3 regions of the Mesorhizobium sp. BR1-1-13 genome follow, and region 1 is predicted to be linked to each of the others. Evidence: predicted binding sites of a transcription regulator. Region 1 holds the regulator's gene; each other region holds the start of a gene.

Region 1 (7,875 bases):
ACGGCATCGGCTGCACGACCTGGGAGGTCACCCGCCGCGTCGTCATCCCCTATACCCGCGTCGGCATCATGGGCGGCGTCATGCTCGGTCTCGGCCGCGCGCTCGGCGAGACCATGGCGGTAACCTTCGTCATCGGCAACGCCCACCGCATCAGCGCCTCGCTGTTCGCGCCCGGCACGACGATCTCGGCAACCATCGCCAACGAGTTCACCGAAGCCGACGGCGATCTCTATACGTCTTCGCTGGTGGCGCTCGGCCTGATCCTGTTCGTCATCACTTTCCTGATCCTTGCCCTTGCGCGCTACATGCTGCTGCGCATGGACAGCCGCACGGGAGCCTGACCGATGTCGACGGCCACATCGCTTCACAATCGACGCAAGCGCAGGAATGCCGTGATGATGACGCTATGCGTCACGGCGGCGGGCATCGGCCTGGCCTGGCTGGCGCTGATCCTCGGCGCACTGCTCTATAAGGGCCTGTCGGGTGTTTCGCTCTCGGTGTTCACCGAAATGACGCCACCGCCAGGCGATGGCGGCGGCCTGCTCAACGCCATCTACGGCAGTATCATGATGACCGTCATCGCCGTCATCGTCGGCACGCCGATCGGTGTCCTCGCTGGGACCTACATGGCCGAATATGGCCGCTTCTCGCGCCTCACCACCATCGTGCGCTTTATCAACGACATCCTGCTGTCGGCACCCTCGATCATCGTCGGCCTGTTCGTCTACGAACTCCTGGTGCGGCCGATGGGGCATTTCTCGGCGATCGCCGGCGCCGTCGCGCTGGCCATCCTGGTCATCCCGGTCGTCGTGCGCACCACCGAGGACATGCTCAACCTCGTGCCGAACGCCCTGCGCGAGGCCGGCGCCGCGATCGGCGCGCCGCGCTGGGTGGTCATCCGCTCGGTCGCCTACCGTGCGGCGCTGTCGGGCATCGTCACCGGCATATTGCTGGCCATCGCCCGCATTTCCGGCGAGACGGCGCCGCTGCTCTTCACCGCGCTCAACAATCAGTTCTGGTCGAGCAATCTCAACGCGCCGATGGCCAGCCTGCCCGTCACCATCTTCCAGTTCGCTCTCAGCCCCTATGAGGAATGGCAGCAGCTGGCGTGGACCGGCGCACTCATAATCACCCTTACGGTTCTCGGGCTGAGCATCTTCGCCCGCAGCCTTACCGGACGCAGAGAGGACAGATGAAACCGATGTTGTCCACCGAGTTGAACACGCCCGAAGTCGCGGTCGAGAAAGCCAAGATCGAGGTCAAGAACCTCAATTTCTACTACGGCCAGTCGAAGGCGCTGAAGGATATCAGCCTGTCGCTGCCTGAGCGCAGCGTCACCGCCTTCATCGGGCCTTCGGGCTGCGGGAAGTCGACGCTGCTGCGCGTCTTCAACCGCATCTACGAGCTCTACCCGAAGCAGAGCGCCGAGGGCCAGGTGCTGCTCGACGGCCAGAACATCCTCGACCGGTCGCAGGACCTCAACCTGCTCAGGACCAAGATCGGCATGGTGTTCCAGAAGCCGACGCCGTTCCCGATGTCGATTTACGAGAACATCGCGTTCGGCGTCAGGCTCTATGAGAAGCTCAGCAAGGCCGAGATGGACGGCCGTGTCGAGCAGGCGCTGAAGCGCGCGGCACTGTGGAGCGAGGTCAAGGACAAGCTCAACGCCAGTGGCCTCAGCCTTTCGGGCGGCCAGCAGCAGCGCCTCTGCATCGCCCGCACGGTGGCCGTGAAGCCAGAGGTCATCCTGCTCGACGAGCCTGCCTCGGCACTCGATCCGCTGTCGACCGCCAAGATCGAGGAACTGATCGACGAGCTGCAGGCCGATTATACGATCGTAATCGTCACCCATAACATGCAGCAGGCGGCGCGCGTATCGAAGCAGACCGCCTTCATGTATCTGGGCGAGCTGGTCGAGTTCGACCGCACGGAGAAGATCTTCACGTCGCCCCGCGAGAAGCGCACGCAGGACTATATCACCGGCCGCTTCGGCTGATCCCACGCACACGAGGACCAAGATCATGGCCGAACATACAGTCGCAGCCTTTGACGAAGATCTCGGACAGATCAGCAGGCTGATCCGCGACATGGGCGATCTCGCCTCATCGATGGTCGGCGGCGCCACCAAGGCGCTCCTGAATTCCGACAACGCGCTCGCCCAGCGCGTCGTCTCCGACGACGCGATCATGGATGCGCGCCAGCGCGAACTCGACGACCGCGCCATCACCCTGATCGCCAAGCGGCAGCCCATGGCGGACGATCTGCGCCATGTCGTCGGCTCGATCCGCATGGCGGGCGATCTCGAACGCATCGGCGATCTCGCCAAGAACATCGCCAAGCGCGTCGGCACCGTCGGCCTGGCCGCCACGCCGCGCGACCTGTCGCACTCCATCGATGTCATGGCGCAGCTGGTGCTGATCCAGGTGCAAGGGGTGATCGAGGAGTATGCGGCGCGCGATTCCGCGGCACTTGCCAAGCTGCGCGCCGACGATGAACGCATCGACGTCAAATACACATCGGTGTTTCGCGAGCTGCTGACCTACATGATGGAGGATCCGCGCAACATCACCGCCTGCACGCATCTTTTGTTCTGCGCCAAGAATCTCGAGCGCATCGGTGATCACGTGACCAACATTGCCGAAAATGCCTATTATGTGCTGACCGGCACGCAATTGCCCGCCAATCGCCCGAAGCAGGACGAGACGGCGATGTCGGCGCCAGCGGCGTGACGGCAGGGGTGACCAGTCGATGATCGCGCCACGCATCATGGTGGTGGAGGACGAGGAGCCGCTGGGTGTGCTGCTCCGCTACAATCTGGAATCGGAGGGTTATCAGGTCGAGGTGGTGACGCGCGGCGACGAAGCCGAGATCCGCTTGCAGGAGAATGTCCCTGACCTTCTTGTGCTCGACTGGATGGTGCCGGCGGTTTCCGGCATCGAACTCTGCCGCCGTCTCCGGATGCGGCCCGAGACCGAGCGGCTGCCGATCATCATGCTGACGGCGCGCGGCGAGGAAAGCGACCGGGTGCGCGGTCTCTCCACCGGCGCCGACGACTATCTAGTCAAGCCGTTCTCAACCCCGGAATTCATGGCACGCGTCAAGGCGCTGCTGCGCCGCGCCAAGCCCGAAGTTCTGTCCAGCGTGCTCAAGGTCGGCGACATCGTGCTCGACCGTGAATCGCACCGGGTCTACCGCAAGAAGAGCGAGATCCGGCTCGGGCCGACCGAGTTCCGCCTGCTCGAATTCATGATGCGCCACCCGGGCCGCGTGTTCTCGCGCAGTCAGCTGCTCGACAATGTCTGGGGCGAAACGATCTATATCGACGAGCGCACGGTGGACGTGCATGTCGGCCGGCTGCGCAAGGCGGTCAACAATGGCCGCATGCCTGACGTGATCCGCACCATTCGGGGCGCGGGGTATGCGATCCGCGAAGACTAGGGATATGTCACGCAACGTTCTCGCCTATGCCTGATTTCGCTTGTGCCCCCGGCGCGAAAATTTCCTGGTCGACGAAGGTCAGCGCGCGCATGGCGCAACCCTCGCGGATCAGCGGCAGTTCGTTCGGCTCGGTGTCGAAGGAAATCGATTTCGAGTGCTGGCCGCCGGCGGTCTGGGCGATCGCCTCGCGCAATGCCGGCTCGATCAGGTCGAAGGCGGCCGCGCTGACGCCGACCATGGCGACCGGCGCCGGATCGATCAGGGCGAACAGGCTGCCAAGGCCATAGCCCAGCGCCTCGCCGGCCTTGCGGTAGGCTTCGCGCTCCGGCCCGTCCTTTTCGCGCGCCGAGGCCGCCAGGGTGCGCATGTCGGCGTCGCTGACGTCGACGGGCTCGGTGTCCTCGCCAAGCTGCCTAGCGTTGCGCCAGATGGCATAGTTCCCGGCATAGGCCTCGACACAGCCGCGCCGCCCGCAGCGGCAGAGCGCCCCGCCGGGGCGATGGATCATGTGGCCGAACTCGCCTCCGGATGAATGGGTGCCGGTGAACAGTTCACCCTTCAACACCAGGCCCATGCCGATGCCGTGCGACAAAAGGATGGCGATGAAGTCGTCGCGGTAGCGCTGGGGATCGCGCCAGCGCAGCGCCACCGCCATCATGTTGCAATCGTTCTCCATGGTGGCGGGAATGCCGAACTCGGTCTCCAGTATGTCGGCGAAGGCGATGTCGGTCTGCGGCGTGATCGGCGACCACAGCATGGTGCGCGCATCCGTGTCGGTGATGCCCTGGATCGCCAGCGCGATACGGGCGATGCTGCCGACGTCGAGGTCGGGATCTTCGAACCGCCGCCTGACGATGGCCACGCATTCATCGATCAGCGCCTCGCGCGACAGGGTCAGCGTGTCCAGCCGGCGCTGCTCTTCAGATATCACCTGCCCGGCATAGTCGATGACTGCGACGGAGAGGAAATTCAGCGACAGCACCACGGTCATCACCGCCGCGGCTTCAGGGTTGAGGCTGAGGCCGACCTGCGGCCGGCCGCGTTTCAGCGCACCGGCCTCGCTCGGCTTGCTCTGCGCCAGGATGCCTTCGCCAATCAGGTCGGAGGAGATCGCCGATATGGTGGAATGGCTGAGCCCGGTGGTCGCGGCAATCTCGGTGCGCGATGGCTGCCCGGCACGGCGCACGGCCGCGATCACCATCGCCCGGTTGCGTCGGCGCAGATCGTCGTGGCGGATTCCGACCGACATGTTCCTCGCATCCTCCCGGTCGCCGCGTTCTCTCCCCAGGCCCCGACGACCGTCAGATACTGGCAGAACCGGCCTTGGCTGTCATTATTTATTCCGGAGCTCGAAAAAAATTCCCGAGGGCATCAAAATACATCAGAATCGGCGTTGACAGCGTTCCGACGATGGATCAGTGTTTTTTCGAGGCTCGAAAAAATAGAGCCTTTGTGCCGGCCTAAGGGCCTGTTTGGTCGCGCCATACGCGGCGCAGGGAGGATTAAGATGAAGAGATTCACAGCCGCCATCCTGGCGGGTGTCGCCATGTCGCTGACGCTCGCGTCGGTCGCGCAGGCGAAGGACAAGGTCATCGGCGTTTCCTGGTCGAACTTCCAGGAAGAGCGCTGGAAGACCGACGAGGCCGCCATGAAGAAGGCGATCGAAGCCGCCGGCGACAAGTATATTTCCGCCGACGCCCAGTCCAATCCCGGCAAGCAGCTCACCGACGTCGAGAGCCTGATCTCGCAGGGCGCCAATTCGCTGATCATCCTGGCGCAGGACGCCTCCGCCATCGGCCCCGCGGTGCAGAAAGCGCTCGACGAAGGCATTCCGGTCGTTGGCTATGACCGCCTAATCGAGAATAAGGACGTCTTCTATCTGACCTTCGACAACAAGGAAGTCGGCCGCATGCAGGCCCGCGAAGTGTTCAAGGTGAAGCCGGAAGGCAACTACGTCTTCATTAAGGGCTCGGGTGCCGATCCGAATGCCGATTTCCTGTTCTCCGGCTCGATGGAAGTGCTCAAGGATGCCATCGACAGCGGCAAGATCAAGAATGTCGGCGAAGCCTATACGGATGGCTGGCTGCCGGCCAACGCGCAGAAGAACATGGAACAGTTCCTGACCGCCAACGACAACAAGGTCGACGCGGTGGTCGCGGCCAATGACGGCACTGCCGGCGGGGTCGTCGCGGCGTTGACGGCTCAAGGCCTGGCCGGCACCGTTCCGGTGTCGGGCCAGGACGGCGACCACGCGGCGCTGAACCGCATCGCCCTCGGCACGCAGACCGTGTCGGTTTGGAAGGACGCGCGTGAACTCGGCAAGAATGCCGCCGAGATCGCCTCGCAGCTGGCCGACGGCAAGAAGATGACCGATATCGCCGGCGTCAAGGACTTCACCACGCCTGGCGGGAACACCGTCAAATCGCTGTTCCTGACCCCGGTTGCGATCACCAAGGACAATCTCAACGTCGTCATCGACGCCGGCTGGATCAAGAAAGACGAGGTCTGTGCTGGCGTCGCGGCGGGCAGCGTCGCGGCCTGCAACTGATCTTCCATTTCAAGCGATGAACGCCGCGGCTACCAGGCCGCGGCGTTTTTTCAAGAAGATTTGTTTTTCCGCCCCGGGCGGGTAACTTCTAGGCTGGCTTCCGGCATCCGCGTCAGACGGGCAGGCCGGTGGGAGAAAATCATGACCGACACGACGTCCAACCCGCAGGCCGACACCGCGCGTGCGTCGGAACTCGGCGCCGTCGCCCGGTTCCTGAAGGCGACCGAGATCGACACGCGCATGCTCGGCATGATCGGCGCGCTGCTGCTGATCTGGATCGGGTTGCATGTCCTGTCCAGCCTGCGTCTCGGCGTCAATCCGCTCGATTTCGACAGCCGTACCTTCCTCACGCCGCGCAATCTGTGGAACCTGTCGGTGCAGACCTCGGCCGTCGCCATCATGGCCTCAGGCATGGTGCTGGTCATCGTCATGCGCAATATCGACCTGTCCGTCGGTTCCGCCGAAGGGTTGATCGGCATGGTCATGGGCTTCGCCCAGGTGCACTTCCTGGTGCGGATGGTCGGACTCGAGCTCGGCAACCCTTGGATCTGGGTCCTGGCGCTGGTCATCGGCCTGGTGCTCGGCCTGTTGATCGGCGCATTCCAGGGCTTCGTCATCGCCTATCTCGAAGTGCCGGCCTTCATCGTCACGCTGGGCGGACTTCTGGTCTGGCGCGGTGCGGCATGGTGGGTCACCAGCGGCCAGACGGTGGCGCCGCTCAACACGACGTTCCAGCTGATGGGCGGCGGCCCGGCCGGATCGATCGGCGCGACCTGGAGCTGGGTGGTCGGTATCGCCGCCTGCCTTGCGGTGGTGCTTGCGCTGTTCAACGGGCGGGTGCAGCGCAAGCGCTTCCGTTTCCCGCTGCGTCCGATCTGGGCCGAGACGCTGATCGGCGTGGTGACCTGCGCCGTCATCATGGGCGCGGTTTGGCTGGCCAATTCCTATCCGTGGCCAGTCGGCATCGTGAACAGATATGCAGCCGCCAACAACATCACCGTGCCCGAGGGCGGTCTGTTCATCGCCCACGGCATCGCCATACCGGTGCTGATGGCCATCGCCGTCGGGCTGGTCATGACCTTCATCACCAAACGCACCCGTTTCGGCCGCTATGTCTTTGCCATCGGCGGCAATCCGGAAGCAGCCAACCTCGCCGGCATCAATACGCGCTGGATCACGATGAAAGTGTTCATGATCATGGGGGTGCTGGCCACGATCGCCGCCGCGATCTCGTCAGCCCGGCAGAACTCGGCCACCAACGTGCTCGGAACGCTCGATGAATTGCTGGTGATCGCAGCGGCTGTCATCGGCGGCACGTCGCTCGCCGGCGGTTCGGGAACCATCATCGGCGCCATGCTGGGCGCGCTTTTGATGCAGTCGCTGCAATCCGGCATGGTGCTGCTCGGCGTCGACTCGCCGCTGCAGAGCATTGTCGTCGGCGCCGTGCTGGTGATCGCGGTGTGGCTCGACACCGTCTATCGCAAACGCGTTTGAGGGAGGAGGACAATCATGGCTGACAGGATCGCTCCCGCCGGCAACCCGCTGGTCGACATGCGCAACATCTCAATCGCGTTCGGCGGCATTCGCGCCGTCGACGATGCCTCGATCGATCTTTTCCCCGGCGAGGTCGTGGCCCTGCTCGGCCACAACGGCGCCGGCAAATCGACGCTGATCAAGATTCTGTCGGGCGCCTACAAGCGCGACGCGGGCCAAATCTTCGTCAACGGCGAAGAGGCCTCCATCTCCAATCCGCGCGATGCCAAGAAATACGGCATCGAGACGATCTACCAGACCCTGGCGCTCGCCGACAATGTCGACGCCGCCGCCAACCTGTTCCTCGGCCGCGAGCTGAGAACCGCCTGGGGCACGCTCGACGACGTCGCCATGGA
Region 2 (7,875 bases), on a different contig from region 1:
GGTGCCCGAAGGCAGCGAGCCGGCGCAGAAGCACGTCGACTGGTCAACCGCACATGGCGGCAAGCTCTCCTTTACCCGCTCGCCAGAGGAAGCCGTCGACCAGGCCGACTGCGTCGTCACCGACTGCTGGGTGTCGATGGGCCAGGAGCACCGCGCCCGCGGCCACAACGTGTTTTCGCCCTACCAGGTCAACGCCAAGCTGATGGCCAAGGCAAAGCCCGACGCGCTGTTCATGCACTGCCTGCCGGCGCATCGCGGCGAGGAAGTGACCGATGAGGTCATCGACGGTCCGCATTCGGTGGTCTTCGACGAGGCCGAGAACCGGCTCCACGCCCAGAAGGCCGTGCTTGCCTGGTGTCTTGGGGCCTGAAGTGGACTTGAAGTGTCTTGGCGCTCGACGTGCCGGGGAACTTGATCTCCGGAGGCGCGATGCCTATCTGCGCGGCATCACGCAAATCAAGCGCGTTTAGACGCATGCTCCCCAAAGGGCGGCATGGCCGCGCCCTGGAGCTTTGTCATGCTGGAAACCCATCAAGTGGCTGAACATCACCCCAAACTCGGCGAATTCGGTTACGCTGGCGATGATCACGTCGTGCCCTTCGAGGTCGGTCCGCTCGATGTGCGCGGCCGCACCGTGCAGCTCGGGCCGATGCTCGATGCGATCCTTGGCCGCCATGACTATCCCGAGCCGGTCGCCCGGCTGCTGGCGGAAGCCTGTGTGCTGACGGTGCTGCTAGGCACCTCGCTCAAGTTCGAGGGCAAGTTCATCCTGCAGACCCGCACCGACGGGCCTGTCGACATGCTGGTCGCGGATTTTTCCACGCCCTCGGCGCTGCGTGCCTATGCGCGCTTCGATGCCGACCGGCTGGAGGCGCTGATTGCGGCCGGCGAGACCTCGCAGCAAACGCTGCTCGGCAACGGTGTGCTGGCGCTGACCATCGACCAAGGTGCCCACACGCAGCGCTACCAGGGCATCGTCCAGCTCGACGGCGAGACCCTGGAAGAGGCCGCGCGCACCTATTTCCGCCAGTCGGAGCAGATCCCGACCGATCTCCGGCTTTCCGTCGCCAAGCTTTTGACGCCCGGCCCCGGCGGCGCGCGCGAGCAGTGGCGGGCGGGCGGCATCCTGGCGCAGTTCCTGCCGCAGGCCTCCGAGCGCATGCGCGTTCCTGACCTGCCCGGCAGGGATGGCGATCCGCGCGAGGAGATCCACGATCCCACAGACAATTCCTGGCAGGAATTGCTGGCGCTGCTCGGCACCATCGAGCCGACCGAACTGATCGATCCGACCATCGGCGCCGAGCGGCTGCTCTATCGTCTGTTCCACGAGCATGGCGTGCGCGTCTTCGGCGGCGTTCCCGTCGCCGATCAGTGCTCATGCTCCCGCGACAAGATCCGCGGCATCCTCGAGGGCTTCTCCGCGCAGGAGATCAAGGACAGCACCGAGGACGGCGGCATCCACGTCGCCTGCGAGTTCTGTTCGACGCAATATGACTTCGACCCGGCCGAGTTTGCGGCGCAGTGAAGTGCTTCGTTCTCCTCGTCACTATACGGGGAGAAGGTGCCGGCAGGCGGATGAGGGGCAGCGCTGAGTTCGGCGTTAGGGCAGTCTTCATTCGGTGCGCGAGATAGATCTCCAGAGTCGGCGCCGCCCCTCATTGTCCTGCCGGACATTTCTCCCCCGTATAGTGACGGGGAGAAAGAGGCTGTCGCCGCCGCTTTCGCTAATTCACCGTTCGCCTCGTCCCTGGCAGATCCAGCGAAAACGCGGGGATAGCGATGTCGAATGTCTCGCCCCGCTCGTTGCGCATGGTGTAGTGGCCGACCATGATCCCCGACGGCGTCGAGAGCGGACAGCCCGACGTGTATTGGTAGCTGTCGCCGGGATTGAGTTCGGGCTGATCGCCGACCACGCCGGCGCCTCGCACTTCCTCGACCCGGCCGGCGCCGTCGGTTATGTGCCAATAGCGCGATAACAGCTGCACGAATTCGTCGGACTGGTTGTCGATCGTTATCTGGTAGCCCCAGACGTAGCGGTTTTCCGTAGGATCCGAGCGGTCCTCGAGATAGAACGGCCTGACCTGCACTTCGATGTTGCGCGTGACGGCGCGGTACATGAGCGGCTCCAAAACAAATCCGGTGTGGAACATTCGGCGCTCTTTGCGGTTCGATCAACCGTGCGCGTCCGAGTTGCCACCTCGAGGGGGCAAGTGCCGACAAACAATGTCATTTGAGTGACACATGACAATGATGGTGTGCACCAGCAATGCCGGGCGACTCGGGCGCTCTGTCGAACTGTCGAAAACGGCCGCCAGGCGGGCCGGTTTTTCTGGAGTGACCGGATATCGATGGAACTCGCTCTCATAACCGGCTCGCTTTCGATCGCTCTCATCGCCTCAAATCTCGCCAGCATCCTGCTCGCCTGTTCGCGCCTGAAACGGCGCGCCGCCATCGCGCCGCCGGCCGGCAAGCCGCTGCCTGTGTCGATCGTCATCCCGGCGCGCGGCGTCGAGCCGTTTACCCATGAGACGCTTGAGCGCGCTTTCTCGCTCGACTGGCCGCGCTACGAACTGATCTTCTGTGTCGCCCATGCCGACGACCCCGCGGTCAAGCCGATCCGCGCCGCCATCGCCCGCTTTCCAGCCGTGCCGGCCCGCCTGCTTACCGGCGACGACCGCATCAGCGCCAACCCGAAACTGAACAATTGCGTCAAGGGCTGGGAGGCTGCGCGCCACGACTGGGTCATTCTCGCCGATTCCAACGTGCTGATGCCGAAAGACTACGTCCAGCACCTGATGGCGGCATGGCGGCGGGACACCGGCCTGGTTTGCTCGACGCCGATCGGTTCGCGGCCCGACGGCTTCTGGGCAGAAGTCGAATGCGCCTTCCTCAACACGCTGCAGGCGCGCTGGCAATATGCCGGCGAGGCGCTTGGCCTCGGCTTTGCCCAGGGCAAGAGCATGTTGTGGAACAAGCAGATGCTCGACGCCAATGGCGGCATCCGTGCGCTCGCCGCCGAGATCGCGGAGGATGCCGCGTCGACCAAACTGGTCAACAGGCTGGGCCTGCGCGTCAATCTCGTCGCTTCGCCTTTCGAGCAGCCGCTCGGGCAGCGCATGCCGGGCGAGATCTGGTCGCGCCAGGCCCGCTGGGCGCGCCTGCGCCGCGTCACCTTTCCGCTGTTCTTCGCACCCGAGATCCTGACCGGCGTGGCGGCTCCGCTCGTGCTGGCGCTGATCGCCGCAGCCAGCGCCGGCGTCAGCCTGCCCATGACAGCGCTCTGCGTGCTGGCGCTCGCCTACCTGCCGGAATGCATGCTCGCCTCGGCAAAGGGCTGGTATCTGTCGCCGCGCATCGTCACCGCGATGATCGCACGAGACCTGATGTTGCCCGCCATCTGGGCGCGCGGCTGGCTGGGTCGTGCGGTCGACTGGCGCGGCAACGCCATGACCATCGGCACCAAGGCGGCTGAACTGGAAGAGACGCCATCGCGCGCCTGATCGACGCGGACGACGATGCCTCGACCGGCCTTATTTGGCGGCCTCAAGCGCCTGCGCGATGTCTTCCAGCAGATCGTCGGTATCCTCCAGCCCGACCGACAGCCTGAGCGTGCCGGGTCCGATGCCGAGCTCGGCGCGCGCTTCGTCGCTGAGGTTCTTGTGCGTCGTCGTCGCCGGATGGGTGATCAGGCTTTTGGCGTCGCCGAGATTGTTCGAGATCAGGACGATGTCGAGCGCGTTCTGCAGGGCGAAGGCACCCTGCTTGCCGCCCTTGACGTCAAAGCAGATCAGGGTGGAGCCGCCCGACATCTGCTTCTTGACGATATCGGCCTGCGGATGGTCGGCGCGGCCGGGATAGATGACGCGGGCGATCTCCGGCTGCTCGGCCAGGAAATCGGCGATCTTGCCGGCGCTCTCCGTCTGCTGGCGCACGCGCAGCGGCAGCGTTTCCAGGCCCTTCAGCAGCGTCCAGGCGTTGAACGGCGACAGGCTGGGGCCGGTATGGCGGAAATAATCGTGCAGGTTTTCGTCGATCCATTTCTTGTCCGACAGGATGACGCCGCCGAGACAACGGCCCTGGCCATCGATGTGCTTGGTCGCCGAATAGACCACGACATGCGCGCCGAGCTGCAACGGCTTCTGCTGCAGCGGCGTGGCGAAGACATTGTCCACGACCAGCCGCGCGCCGATCGAATTGGCAAGCGAAGCGACGGCTGATATGTCCACCACCTCAAGCGTCGGGTTGGTCGGGCTTTCCAGGAAAAACAGCTTGGTGTTGGGCCGAACCGCCTTTTCCCAGTTGGCAATGTCGGTGCCGTCGACCAGCGTCGCCTCGATGCCGTAACGCGGCGCCAGCGTCTCGACCACCCAGCGGCAGGAGCCGAACAGGGCGCGCGCCGCAACGATATGATCGCCGGCCTTGACGCTGCACAGGAGGGCTGCCGTCACCGCCGCCATGCCGGACGCGGTGGCGCGCGCGTCCTCGGCGCCTTCGAGCGCGCACATGCGCTTCTCGAACATGTCGACGGTCGGATTGGCATAGCGCGAATAGATGAAGCCCGGTTCCTCGCCCTTGAAGCGGGCTTCGGCGGCTTGGGCCGTCTCATAGACATAGCCCTGGGTCAGGTATATCGCCTCGGAAGTTTCACCGAAGCCGGAACGCAGGGTCCCGCCATGCACGAGTGCGGTCTGAGGCTTCCAGTTGCGCGTCTTGCTCGTCATCGTCCTATCCAAACACAAAAAAACCGGCCGCGAAAAAGTCGCAACCGGTCCATACGGCCTTGCGGCCCGACGGTCCTTTAGCGACTTGTTTAACGTGGCTGCAAGCCGACCGGCCAAATCACCACGGGATAACGACCCTTTAGACCCGCGCCACGCTTGCGTCAATTGCCGGCTTCATTAAGAGACTTGTACCAGCAGAGCGGAGCCAGACTTTGCGGCAGACAGGAATTCTTCCCGATCAGGACATTGCGGCGCTGTTCCAGTCCGGCGCGCTGAAGTCGTCGCGTGCGCTCGACGCCGACCAGATCCAGCCGGCCAGCCTTGATCTGAGGCTCGGCCAAAAGGCGTGGCGGGTGCGCGCGTCCTTCCTGCCGGGTCCCAACCACAAGGTCAGTGAAAAACTCGACCGGCTGAAGCTGCACGAGATCAGCCTGGCCGACGGCGCCGTTTTGGAAACCGGCTGCGTCTACATCGTGCCCCTGCTCGAAAGCCTGGCGCTGCCGGCGGAAATTTCGGCGTCCGCCAATCCCAAGAGCTCGACCGGGCGGCTCGATATCTTCACCCGCGTGATGACCGATCGCGGCCACGAGTTCGACAAGATCGCCGCCGGCTATCATGGTCCGCTCTATCTCGAAGTCAGTCCACGCACCTTCCCGATCGTCGTGCGCGCCGGCTCGCGCCTTTCGCAGATACGCTTCCGCACCGGCAATGCGCTGCTCTCGGAAGCAGAGTTGCATCAATTGCACCGGGCCGAAATGCTGGTCGCCACCGAACCGCCGAACATTTCCGGCGGCGGCATCGCATTGTCGATCGATCTCAACGGCGACAGTGACGGGCTGGTCGGCTATCGCGGCAAGCACCATACCGGCCTCGTCGATGTCGACAAGCGCGCGGCGCAGGAGATCGTCGACTTCTGGGAGCCGATCCACAAGAGCGGCGCCGGCGAGCTGGTGCTCGATCCGGACGAGTTCTACATCCTCGTCAGCCAGGAAGCGGTGCATGTGCCGCCGCTCTACGCGGCCGAAATGACGCCCTTCGATCCACTGGTGGGCGAGTTCCGTGTCCACTATGCCGGCTTCTTCGATCCGGGCTTCGGCCATTCGGCGGCCGGCGGCACCGGCAGCCGCGCCGTGCTCGAAGTGCGCAGCCATGAGGTGCCGTTCATCCTCGATCATGGCCAGATCGTCGGCCGGCTGGTCTACGAGCATATGCTGAAGCGGCCGCAGGCGCTTTACGGCACCGAGCTCGGCTCGAACTACCAGGCGCAGGGCCTGAAGCTGTCCAAGCACTTTCGCGCCGCGCCCTGAACGCTCATCACCGTCAGGCAAGATACTTGCCTGCGCCGGCTCGCCATGCTTGGCTGCCTCGCCGGCCGCCGACGTGGCGGCGCTCAAGGGGAATGAAAATGCAGATTTCGAAATGGATCATATCGGCGGCGGCCGCCGCCATGCTGACGCTTGGTGCTGGCGCCCTGTCGGCGCATGCGGCGGAGAAAATCAAGATCGGCACCGAGGGCGCCTATCCGCCGTTCAACACCATCACGCCCGACGGCAAGGTCGAGGGCTTCGACATCGACATCGCCAACGCCTTGTGCGCGCAGATGAAGGTCGAATGCGAGATCGTCACCCAGGACTGGGACGGCATCATCCCGGCGCTGCAGGCCAAGAAATTCGACGCCATCATCGCTTCGATGAGCATCACCGAGGAGCGCAAGAAGCAGGTCGCGTTCACCCACAAATACTATACGACGCCGCTGTCGCTCGTCGCCCTCAAGGACAGCGACATCGCCTCGACCGAATCGGCGGCACTCGCCGGCAAGACGGTCGGCGCCCAGGCGGCGACCACGCAGGCTAACTACGCCCAGGACGTCTATGGCAAGGCCGGCGCCGAAGCGAAGCTCTATCCGACCCAGGAAGAGGCAATCACAGATCTCCAGAACGGCCGCCTCGATGCCGTCCTTTCCGACAAGTTCGTGCTGATGGACTGGATGAAGAAGGCGAGCGACGGTTGCTGCAAGATGGTCGGCGACGTCAAGGGCACCGAGACCGAAGCCGGCATTGCCGTGCGTCTCGAGGATACGGCGCTGCGCGACAAGCTCAACGCAGCCATCGACGCCATCGTCGCCGACGGCACCTACAAGAAGATCCAGGACAAGTATTTCGATTTCGATATTTATTGAGATCTGAGACGCTTCTTACCTTCTCCCCTTGTGGGAGAAGGCGGCCTCGCGAAGCGAGGTCGGATGAGGGGTGTTCCAGGGAACGCCAACGCCTCACTCCGGCCAGCACCCCTCAACCGTCTCGGCGCTGCGCGCTGGTCCACTGCCCTGGGGCGAGCCACGGGTCTCGCCCCTCCCTTCGGACCCCACAGGGGAGAAGGAAGTGATGTCCACCCTCACAGCGCCTTCACCGCCACCTTCACCGGCTGCTCGATTTCGAGCGGATTGCGCAGCGGCAGGCCGAAATCGCCGGCCTCGATCTCGAACACGTCGCCGGCCTCGGTCTTGATTCCGTCGGCGAAGGACAGGGTCGCGGTGCCGAACATGTGCACATGCACGTCGCCCGGCTGGCGGAAAGCCGAATATTTGAAATGGTGGTGTTCGAGATTGGCGATGGTGTGCGACATGTTCGCTTCGCCCGACAGGAACGGCTTTTCCCACATCAGCTTGCTGTCGCGCCAGATGCGTGAGGAGCCCCTGATGTCGGCGGGCAGGTCGCCGACTAGGATCTCCGGTCCGAAGGAGGCGTTGCGCAGCTTGGAATGGGCGAGGAAGAGGTAGTTCACGCGTTCGGTCACATGGTCGGAGAATTCGTTCGACAGCGTGAAGCCGACCCGGAACGGCGCGCCGTCGTCGCCGATGACATAGATGCCGGCCACCTCGGGCTCCTCGCCGGCGTCCTTGGCGAAGGCCGGCGACATCAACGCGGCACCCGGCGCCACGGCCATCGTGCCGTTGCCCTTGTAGAACCATTCTGGCTGCACCCCGATCTGGCCTTTCGCGGGTTTGCCGCCTTCCAGCCCCATGCGGAACATCTTCATGGAATCGGTGAGCTGCTCCTCGCCGTCGGTGCTGAGCTTCTTGTGCATGGAATCGCGCGTCGCTGCCGAGCCGAGATGCGTTAGCCCCGTGCCGGTCAGATGCAGATGCGCCGGA
Region 3 (7,875 bases), on a different contig from region 1:
CCCGCCCTATCATGTGCCGGTCTTCGTGCTGACCCACCATGCGCGCGAGCCCATCGTCATGGAAGGCGGCACGACCTTTTACTTTGTCACGGATGGCATCCATTCGGCGCTCGAGCAGGCAAGAGCAGCGGCCAATGGCAGCGATGTGCGGGTCGGCGGCGGCGTCGCCACCGTCCGGCAATATATTCAGGAGAGGCTCATCGACGAGATGCATCTGGCGATCTCGCCGGTGCTGCTCGGCTCCGGCGAGCACCTCTTCGCCGGGATTGATATGCCGAAGCTCGGCTACGCGTGCAGCGAACAAGTAGCGACGCCGCTTGCCACGCATGTCGTCATCAAGCGGACTTAGGAATTAGTTGTGCGACAGTGGGAATTGGCGAAACCCTTGGTGCAGATCCTTTCTCCCGGTCACTATACGGGGAGAAGGCCAAACTCTCGTTCAATACTTCTCGGGCACGTAGAGCTCGCGCGGCAGCACCTGGCGCTCGTATTCGGGATTGAAGACGCGCTCGGGTAACGTGATCTCCTCGTGCGGCACCTCTTCGTAGGGAACCTGCTGCAAGAGGTGGTCGATGCAGTTCAGCCGCGCCCGCTTCTTGTCATTGCCCTCGACGATGAACCAGGGTGCCTCCGGAATGTTGGTACGGGCGAAGGTCTCTTCCTTGGCTTTGGTGTACTGTTCCCAGCGCACGCGCGACTGCAGGTCCATCGGCGACAGCTTCCACTGCTTCATCGGATCGTGGATGCGCATCAGGAAGCGCATCTGTTGTTCCTCGTCGGTGATCGAGAACCAGTATTTGACCAGCGTGATGCCCGAGCGGACCAGCATGCGCTCGAACTCCGGCACGTCACGGAAAAATTCCTCCACCTGATCGGGCCCAGCGAAACCCATCACCCGCTCGACGCCGGAACGGTTGTACCAGGAGCGGTCGAACAGAACGATCTCGCCGCCGGCCGGCAGGTGCGGCACATAACGCTGGAAATACCATTGCGACTTCTCGCGCTCGGTCGGCGCCGGAAGCGCCACGACGCGGCAGATCCGCGGATTGAGCCGCTGGGTGATGCGCTTGATGACGCCGCCCTTGCCAGCCGAATCACGGCCTTCGAAGATCACCACAAGCTTCTTCTTGTGGTAGGCGACCCAGGATTGCAGCTTGATCAGCTCGGATTGCAGCCCGATCAGGTCGCGAAAATACTGCATTCGGTCGATAGAAGGCGGATGCGCGTTCTTGTAGATCCTGGCGATCTCCAGCGACAGCGCCGGTTCCGACATCTCCAGCTCATAGTCCTCGTCGAGCGTGTCGGCGAGTTCGGCTTCCAGCCAGTCACGGGCGCCGGACTTGGGTATGGATTCATTCATCTGGTGCTCCTCCATCTGCAAGCTGCCGCCTCCGGCAACGACCGGGCACACTGGCCGCGTCCTGACGGCGGCGCGCAACACCCTGACCGACTGAGTATAGGCCGGCAATGACGGTTTTATTGCAGGGGCACGCCAGGGCCGCTCATCGGTGTGCCGGGGCCGGAGGGCGACAAGCCGCGCGGATTGTCCTACAAATCCAGCAACCTGCTCGGGCCATTCTCAATCGCGAGGACTGACATGGAATACCGCACTCTCGGCCGTTCCGGCCTGAAGGTTTCGGCGCTGACCATGGGCACCATGACCTTTGGCGGCGCAGGCCCGTTCGCGGCTGTCGGCAACAGCGATCTCGCCGAAGCGAAGCGCATGATCGATCTGTGCATCGATGCCGGCATCAATCTCATCGACACGGCCAATGTCTATTCGGACGGCCTGTCAGAAGATATCATCGGCGAGGCACTCGGCGGCAAGCGCAGGAACGACGTGCTGATCGCCTCCAAGGCGCGCATGCGCATCGGCGACGGTCCCAATGACGAAGGCCTGTCGCGCCATCATTTGATCCGCGAATGCGAGAAAAGCCTGAAGCGGCTCAAGACTGACGTCATCGACATCTATTTCCTGCACGAATGGGACGGCGTGACGCCACTCGAAGAGACCATCGCCGCGCTCGATGCGCTGGTCGGCCAGGGCAAGATCCGCTATATCGGCTGCTCCAACTATTCCGGCTGGCAGGTGATGAAGGCGCTGTCCATCAGCGACAGCCGCCATCAGCCGCGTTTCGTCACCCAGCAGATCCACTACACGCTCGAGGCACGCGAAGCCGAATACGAGCTGCTGCCGATCTCGGTCGACCAGGGATTGGGCGTGCTGGTGTGGAGCCCGCTGGCGGGAGGCCTGCTGTCGGGCAAGTATCACCGTGACAACCCGACCGCGCGCCAGGTCGCCGGCTGGTCCGAACCGCCGATCCGCGACGAGGACCGGCTGTGGCGGATCGTCGATGTGCTGGTCGAAATAGGCAAGGCCCGCGGTGTGTCCGCCGCACAGGTGGCGCTTGCCTGGCTGCTTGGCCGGCCGGCTATCAGCTCGCTGGTGATCGGCGGGCGCAACGAGGCCCAGTTCAGGGACAATATCGCGGCGGCCAGCCTGACGCTGACCGGCGAGGAACGTGATCGCCTCGACGCGGTCAGCCGCCCGCCCCTGCTCTATCCCTATTGGCATCAGCAGTTGACAGCAAAGGAGCGTTTCGGCGCCGCCGACCTTGTGATCGACCGAAGCAGCTTATAGGAACCCTGGTGCCGGCTCCGAGACCTCGGAAGGCGAACGACGCGTAGTCAGCCCACAAGAACAGCAAAAAAGGAGCCGCTATGGCACGAGCACCAAATTACGATCAGGAACGCAAGGAACGCGATCGCCAGAAGGCGGCCAAGAAGGCCGAAAAGCTGGCGGCCAAGGCTGCGGCGCGGGAGCGTCAGAAACCCGAGACTGACGCCGAGACTGAAACAGAGGAATGACGGCGCGCGGCGGCAATCCGGCCTGGATCAGGCCGGCGCCTTGTCGCTGACGAAGACGTCCACTTCACGCGCCGCCGCGATAAAGGCGCGCCTTGCGTTCATGGCCGGCTTGTCGCCGGCCAGCGCATCGTGGCAGGCCTGCAGCGCCGCGCGATGCTTGGGAGTGCGCTTCCCGGGCCAGCTGTTCATGAGATAGTCGGAAGCCTCGCGGGCCGAGCGTAAGAGCTGTGTACTTCCCGCCGTGACTGATTTGACGGTCACGGGTACTTCAAATCGGTTGTTTTCCATCGCCCGGTCCTACGCCATCGGCGTCCACGAAGCGAGGCCGAAAGTGGGGCTCGGGGCCGGCGGTCCTTTTTTCGGCGGCGAGTGGCCTGCCCTGCAGGCTGCATTATGCCGCCACGACGGCGAATCCCCTGGCGCGAAGGCCGCGGCGATCATTGGCCAGCGACGTCAACAGACGGTCGCGACTGCCGACGATATGCTCTGAGAGCAAGCGCCCGGCTTCCTGTGCATCGCCGCTCCGCACGGCGGCCAGGATGGCGTGATGTTCAGCCCACGCGCGGCCAAGGGCCGCTCCATCGCGTACCTCCAGCCAACGGGCGCGCGAAAGCCTGGTCATCGCATCGCGGACGGCCCGAAACAGGAATTCATTGCCGGACAGTCGCGCCAGCTCGATGTGGAAGTCCATGCCGACGCGATGCCATTCCTCGCGCGGAGTGTCGTCGTCGCAGGAGACGAGCATAGCCTCGACGACATCGACGGCGCTTCTGTCGGCAAGCCCGCATGTCAGCCGCAAGGCCGCGACCTCGACCGCTTCGCGGTAGACCGCGATCTGCTCGAGTTCGGTCAGGTTGATGGGCGAGACCGTCCAGCCGCGCCCGTCCCTGCCGACCAGCCCCTCGGTTTCGAGCCGCAGCAACGCAGCCCTGACCGGCGTACGCGAGGCGCCGAAGCGGCTTTCGATCCAGCGCTCGGTGAGTTTCTCACCCGGTCCGATCTCAAGTCCAAGGATCATCTCGCGGAGCTGCCGTTCGACGTTGTGCATCTGCGACATCGTTGTTGCCTTTTCACGTGCGCATTGACAGCGGTCGGGCTGTGGGTCCATGACGGATACCGACTTGGTATCCCAAAATGGTATCCACAACAATCCCCTGACACACGCAGGCACGACATGACGCAGAACGACACGGACCAGGGCGGCTACAACATCCACTGGCGGCGCAATCTTGCCGTCTGCTTCGCGGGTTCGTTCAGCACGCTCATCGCCATGACCCTGCTCTTGCCGTTTCTGCCGCTCTATGTCGAGCAACTGGGCGTCGAGGGCCATGCGGCGATCGTGCAATGGTCGGGCATCGCCTATGGGGCGACCTTCTTCGCGGCGGCCCTCGTTGCGCCGTTATGGGGACGGCTCGGCGACCGCTACGGCCGGAAGCTGATGCTGGTGCGCGCCTCCTTCGGCATGGCGATCTGCATGTCGCTGACCGGAATGGTCGAGACGGTCTGGCAATTGGTGCTGCTGCGCCTGCTGATCGGCTTTGCCGGCGGCTATTCCTCCGGCTCGACGATATTGGTGGCCATGCAGACGCCGAAGGACCGCTCCGGCTGGGCGCTCGGTGTCTTGTCCGCTGGCATCACGGCAGGCTCGCTGGTCGGCCCCTTGCTCGGCGGCGCGCTGCCGCCGGTAATCGGCATCCGCGCGACCTTTCTGTTGTCCGGCGGCGTCATCTTCCTTGCCTTCCTGGCCACGACATTCCTGATCAAGGAGAACCAGCGCCCGCAAGCAAGCAAAGCCGCGACGGCGGCAAAGCCGAAGAGCGGCTGGTCGCAAATTGCCGACAAGCGTCCGGTCGTGGCCATGCTGACGACCGGCATGCTGCTGGCCTTCGCCACCATGTCGATCGAGCCGATCATCACTGTTTATGTGCAGCAGCTGATCGAGGACCAGAGCCGGGTGACGCTCGTTGCCGGCGTGGTGATGTCGGCTGCCGCCCTTGGCGCAATCCTGTCGGCGTCATGGCTTGGCAGGCTCGCCGACCGCGTCGGTCATTGGAACGTCGTCGTCGGCGCGCTGGCCGTGTCGGCGCTGCTGCTCATTCCGCAGGCCTTCGTCACCGACGGCTGGCAACTGATCGGGCTGCGCTTCCTGATGGGCCTGGCACTCGGCGGTTTGCTGCCTTGCATCACCAGCGTCATCCGCCACAACATTCCCGACGGCGTCGGCGGCAACGTGCTCGGCCTTTCGATCTCGGCCCAATATGTCGGCCAAGTCGCCGGACCGCTTGCCGGCGGTTTCGTCGGCGGCCATTTCGGCATGCGGGCGGTGTTTCTCGGCACGTCGGTGCTGATGGCGCTCGGCGCGGTCTACAACTGGATTGTCCAGGCGCGGCGGACGCGGCATATGTTGATGGAAGCGGGCAAGCCCTGACAAGCTGCCCAGCCGATCAAGCGAAGGAGCGTCGACATGAACCTGGCCGAAACGACCGGCAGCCGTCTGCTTGTGCTCGCCGCCGGCATCGTGGGCGCGGCGGGGGTGGCGCTGTCGGCGGCCGCCGCACATCTCGGCGGTGCCTTCACCGGTACGGCGGCATCCTTCCTGCTGATGCACGCACCGGCGTTTCTGGCCGTCGGTCTCCTCGACGCGAATCGCCCGCTGCGGATAGCCAGCCTAGTGCTGCTCGCCGGGCTCGTGCTTTTCACGGGCGATCTTCTCGCTCGCGATTTTCTCGGATCGAGGCTGTTTCCGATGTCGGCGCCGATCGGAGGCACCCTGCTCATCGCAGGCTGGCTGGCCATAGCTGTCTCCGCCGTGGTGCGTCGGCGACCCTGAGATGGGCGGCCGGTTTCAATCCCGGCGACGTTCAAGTCGGATCCAAAGATCGCGGTTGCGCGCCGAGAGCTTCGCGCGGCGCGGCGCCTCTGGCCGCTCCGCGGCCGGGCCGATGCCCCAATAATTGCGATAGATGTCGTCGAACAGATGTTTCAGGGGATGCATGGCTCTTCTCCTCTTGATTTGAATTGAATCGATCCAATCAGCCGGCGCGAAAAATTCACGCCAGTCAGCTCCGCTTACGCGCCACCAGGAAGCGCAGATCGCGAATCCACGGGCTTGTTCCGCCGCGGCGCTTGGACTTTTTGGCGGCCGCCCCGATGCTCCAGTCGCTGCGGTAGATGTCTTCGAAAAGATAGTTGACCGGATGCATGGCGCACCTCCCATCTAGGTTTGATCCAACAGGCAAATCTGAGTTGGATCGATTCAACGATAGGCTTATGGAAGCCGTCGGTCAAGCAAAATTTGAATCGATCCAACGAAAGTGCTAGATGCAAATCGGGAACGTGCTAAATGCATATCAGGAGGCACGCACAAATGGCGTCACTCACCGCAGGCAATCGACGACCCGTCCGGCTGGCCGACATCGCCAAGGCCGCCGGTGTTTCGCATGGCACTGCCTCCAATGTCTTCAGCCGCCCCGAGATCGTGCGCGAAGAAGTCCGCGAACGCGTTCGCGCGACGGCCGAGGCGATGGGCTATGCCGGCCCCGACCCCAAGGGCCGCCTGCTGCGGGCAGGCAAGGTCAACGCCATCGGCGTGGCCACCGCGGAGCCCCTCTCCTATTTCTTCGAGGATCCCTTCGCGCGCGTGATGATGGCGGGCATCTCGCAGGCCTGCGATGCGACCGGGGCCGGCATATCGTTAGTCTCGGCCGCCAACACCGAACAGCTTGCCTGGAACATCCAGAGCGCCCTTGTCGACGGCTTCATCGTCTTCTGTATCGAAGGCGGCTCGCGCCTCGTCGAATTGGCGCGTGAGCGCAAGCTGCCCTTCGTGGCGCTCGACCTGGATTCGGAGGATGGGTCCGTCGCGGCGATCGGCGTCGACAACATCGCCGGCGCCGGCCTGGCGGCACGTCATCTTACGGATCTCGGGCATCGCCGCTTTACCGTGCTGGCGCTGCCTTTCGCCGATGGCAGGACAGGCCTCATTTCGCCCGAGGAGCTTCGCGCCGCAGCCTATGCGGGGACACGCGATCGCCTCACCGGTTATTTCCGGGAGCTTTCGCGGGTTGGCATCGACACGTCCAAAGTGCCCGTCTACGAAACCGCCAACGATGCCGCTACTACAAAGGCGGGGCTGGAAACGATCTTTGCTTCCGGCGAGCCACCCACGGCCATCCTGGCGATGTCGGACAGAATGGCCTTGGCAACGCTTGAATGGCTGAGCGCGCGAGGGCTGAACGTCCCCCATGATGTTTCAGTCATCGGTTTCGACGGCGTTCCCGAAGCAGGGTTGTCCGAGCCACCATTGACCACGGTCGCACAGCCGATCGCCGAGATGGGCCGGCTTGCGGTCAAGGCGATTCTTGAAAGCGACGGCAAGGTCAGCCGGCAATTGTTGCCGGTCGAACTGATCGTGCGCGCCTCCTCGGCTCCGCCGCGCCGCTGAATCGGCTCGCCGACCTCAGCGGTTGGCTCTTGCCACGACCGAGATACCGAAAGACGCCTGGACGGGCTTGGCGTCCTTTTGCGTCGTCGTGGCTTTCCCCGAACCGCCGATGGTCGACAACCATTCGAGATAAAAAGCGAGCGCGAACTGCATGGCGATGCCGGCGGCGAGCAACAGGCTGTCATAAGTGAGGCCGCCGGGATTGATCAGTTTCATCACCTGGGCAACCATGGCGATCAGCGTGCCGGCGATGAACACCGGCAGCGAGCGCTTGCCGAGTATCGCCAGCGGATGGTCGGGGCCGGTGCGAAACAGGTTCGAGACCACAGGCAGTGCCACCACCAGATAGCTGACCGCCAGGATGTGCAGCAGCCGCGGGAGCGACAGGAATGTCTTGTCGAAGCCGGTCAGCACCACCGGCAAGTCGAACCAGGTCACCTGCCCCCAAAGCGGACTATGCACCCATGCCAGCGCGGCCAGCACATAGGCCGCGGCGGCACCGGTCAGCCAACGGTTGACTGGAATGACGCCGCCGCGCCTGACATGCAGCATGGCGGCAAGGC

Evidence for each region. The regulator PhoB, encoded in region 1, activates phosphate uptake and scavenging genes when phosphate is short. The targets are predictions, from matches to a motif close to TGTCATNNANCTGTCAT.
Region 2: LB533_RS17365 (ceramide glucosyltransferase) is a predicted target of PhoB. The motif match lies at 2,225-2,241, and genes of this name have one in related genera.
Region 3: ppk2 (polyphosphate kinase 2) is a predicted target of PhoB. The motif match lies at 1,468-1,484, and genes of this name have one in related genera.

The regions. Positions count from the first base shown of each region.
Region 1 is NZ_JAIUIH010000001.1:36,564-44,438, reverse strand. Features, by position in the region: gene pstC (phosphate ABC transporter permease subunit PstC) at 1-341, shown strand, start outside; gene pstA (phosphate ABC transporter permease PstA) at 345-1,196, shown strand; gene pstB (phosphate ABC transporter ATP-binding protein PstB) at 1,193-1,996, shown strand; gene phoU (phosphate signaling complex protein PhoU) at 2,022-2,729, shown strand; gene phoB (phosphate regulon transcriptional regulator PhoB) at 2,749-3,438, shown strand; gene LB533_RS00210 (ROK family protein) at 3,446-4,687, opposite strand; gene xylF (D-xylose ABC transporter substrate-binding protein) at 4,946-5,986, shown strand; gene LB533_RS00200 (sugar ABC transporter permease) at 6,128-7,480, shown strand; gene LB533_RS00195 (ATP-binding cassette domain-containing protein) at 7,496-7,875, shown strand, end outside.
Region 2 is NZ_JAIUIH010000007.1:22,567-30,441, forward strand. Features, by position in the region: gene argF (ornithine carbamoyltransferase) at 1-370, shown strand, start outside; gene LB533_RS17355 (Hsp33 family molecular chaperone) at 494-1,525, shown strand; gene apaG (Co2+/Mg2+ efflux protein ApaG) at 1,725-2,117, opposite strand; gene LB533_RS17365 (ceramide glucosyltransferase) at 2,349-3,500, shown strand; gene LB533_RS17370 (O-succinylhomoserine sulfhydrylase) at 3,531-4,721, opposite strand; SAM riboswitch at 4,779-4,856, opposite strand; gene LB533_RS17375 (2'-deoxycytidine 5'-triphosphate deaminase) at 4,934-6,028, shown strand; gene LB533_RS17380 (ABC transporter substrate-binding protein) at 6,127-6,900, shown strand; gene araD1 (AraD1 family protein) at 7,116-7,875, opposite strand, start outside.
Region 3 is NZ_JAIUIH010000003.1:316,980-324,854, forward strand. Features, by position in the region: gene LB533_RS09205 (dihydrofolate reductase family protein) at 1-349, shown strand, start outside; gene ppk2 (polyphosphate kinase 2) at 440-1,360, opposite strand; gene LB533_RS09215 (aldo/keto reductase) at 1,598-2,641, shown strand; gene LB533_RS09220 (hypothetical protein) at 2,722-2,868, shown strand; gene LB533_RS09225 (DUF982 domain-containing protein) at 2,896-3,129, opposite strand; gene LB533_RS09230 (GntR family transcriptional regulator) at 3,260-3,925, opposite strand; gene LB533_RS09235 (multidrug efflux MFS transporter) at 4,043-5,296, shown strand; gene LB533_RS09240 (DUF423 domain-containing protein) at 5,333-5,698, shown strand; gene LB533_RS09245 (hypothetical protein) at 5,714-5,863, opposite strand; gene LB533_RS09250 (hypothetical protein) at 5,928-6,071, opposite strand; gene LB533_RS09255 (LacI family DNA-binding transcriptional regulator) at 6,236-7,312, shown strand; gene LB533_RS09260 (OpgC family protein) at 7,328-7,875, opposite strand, start outside.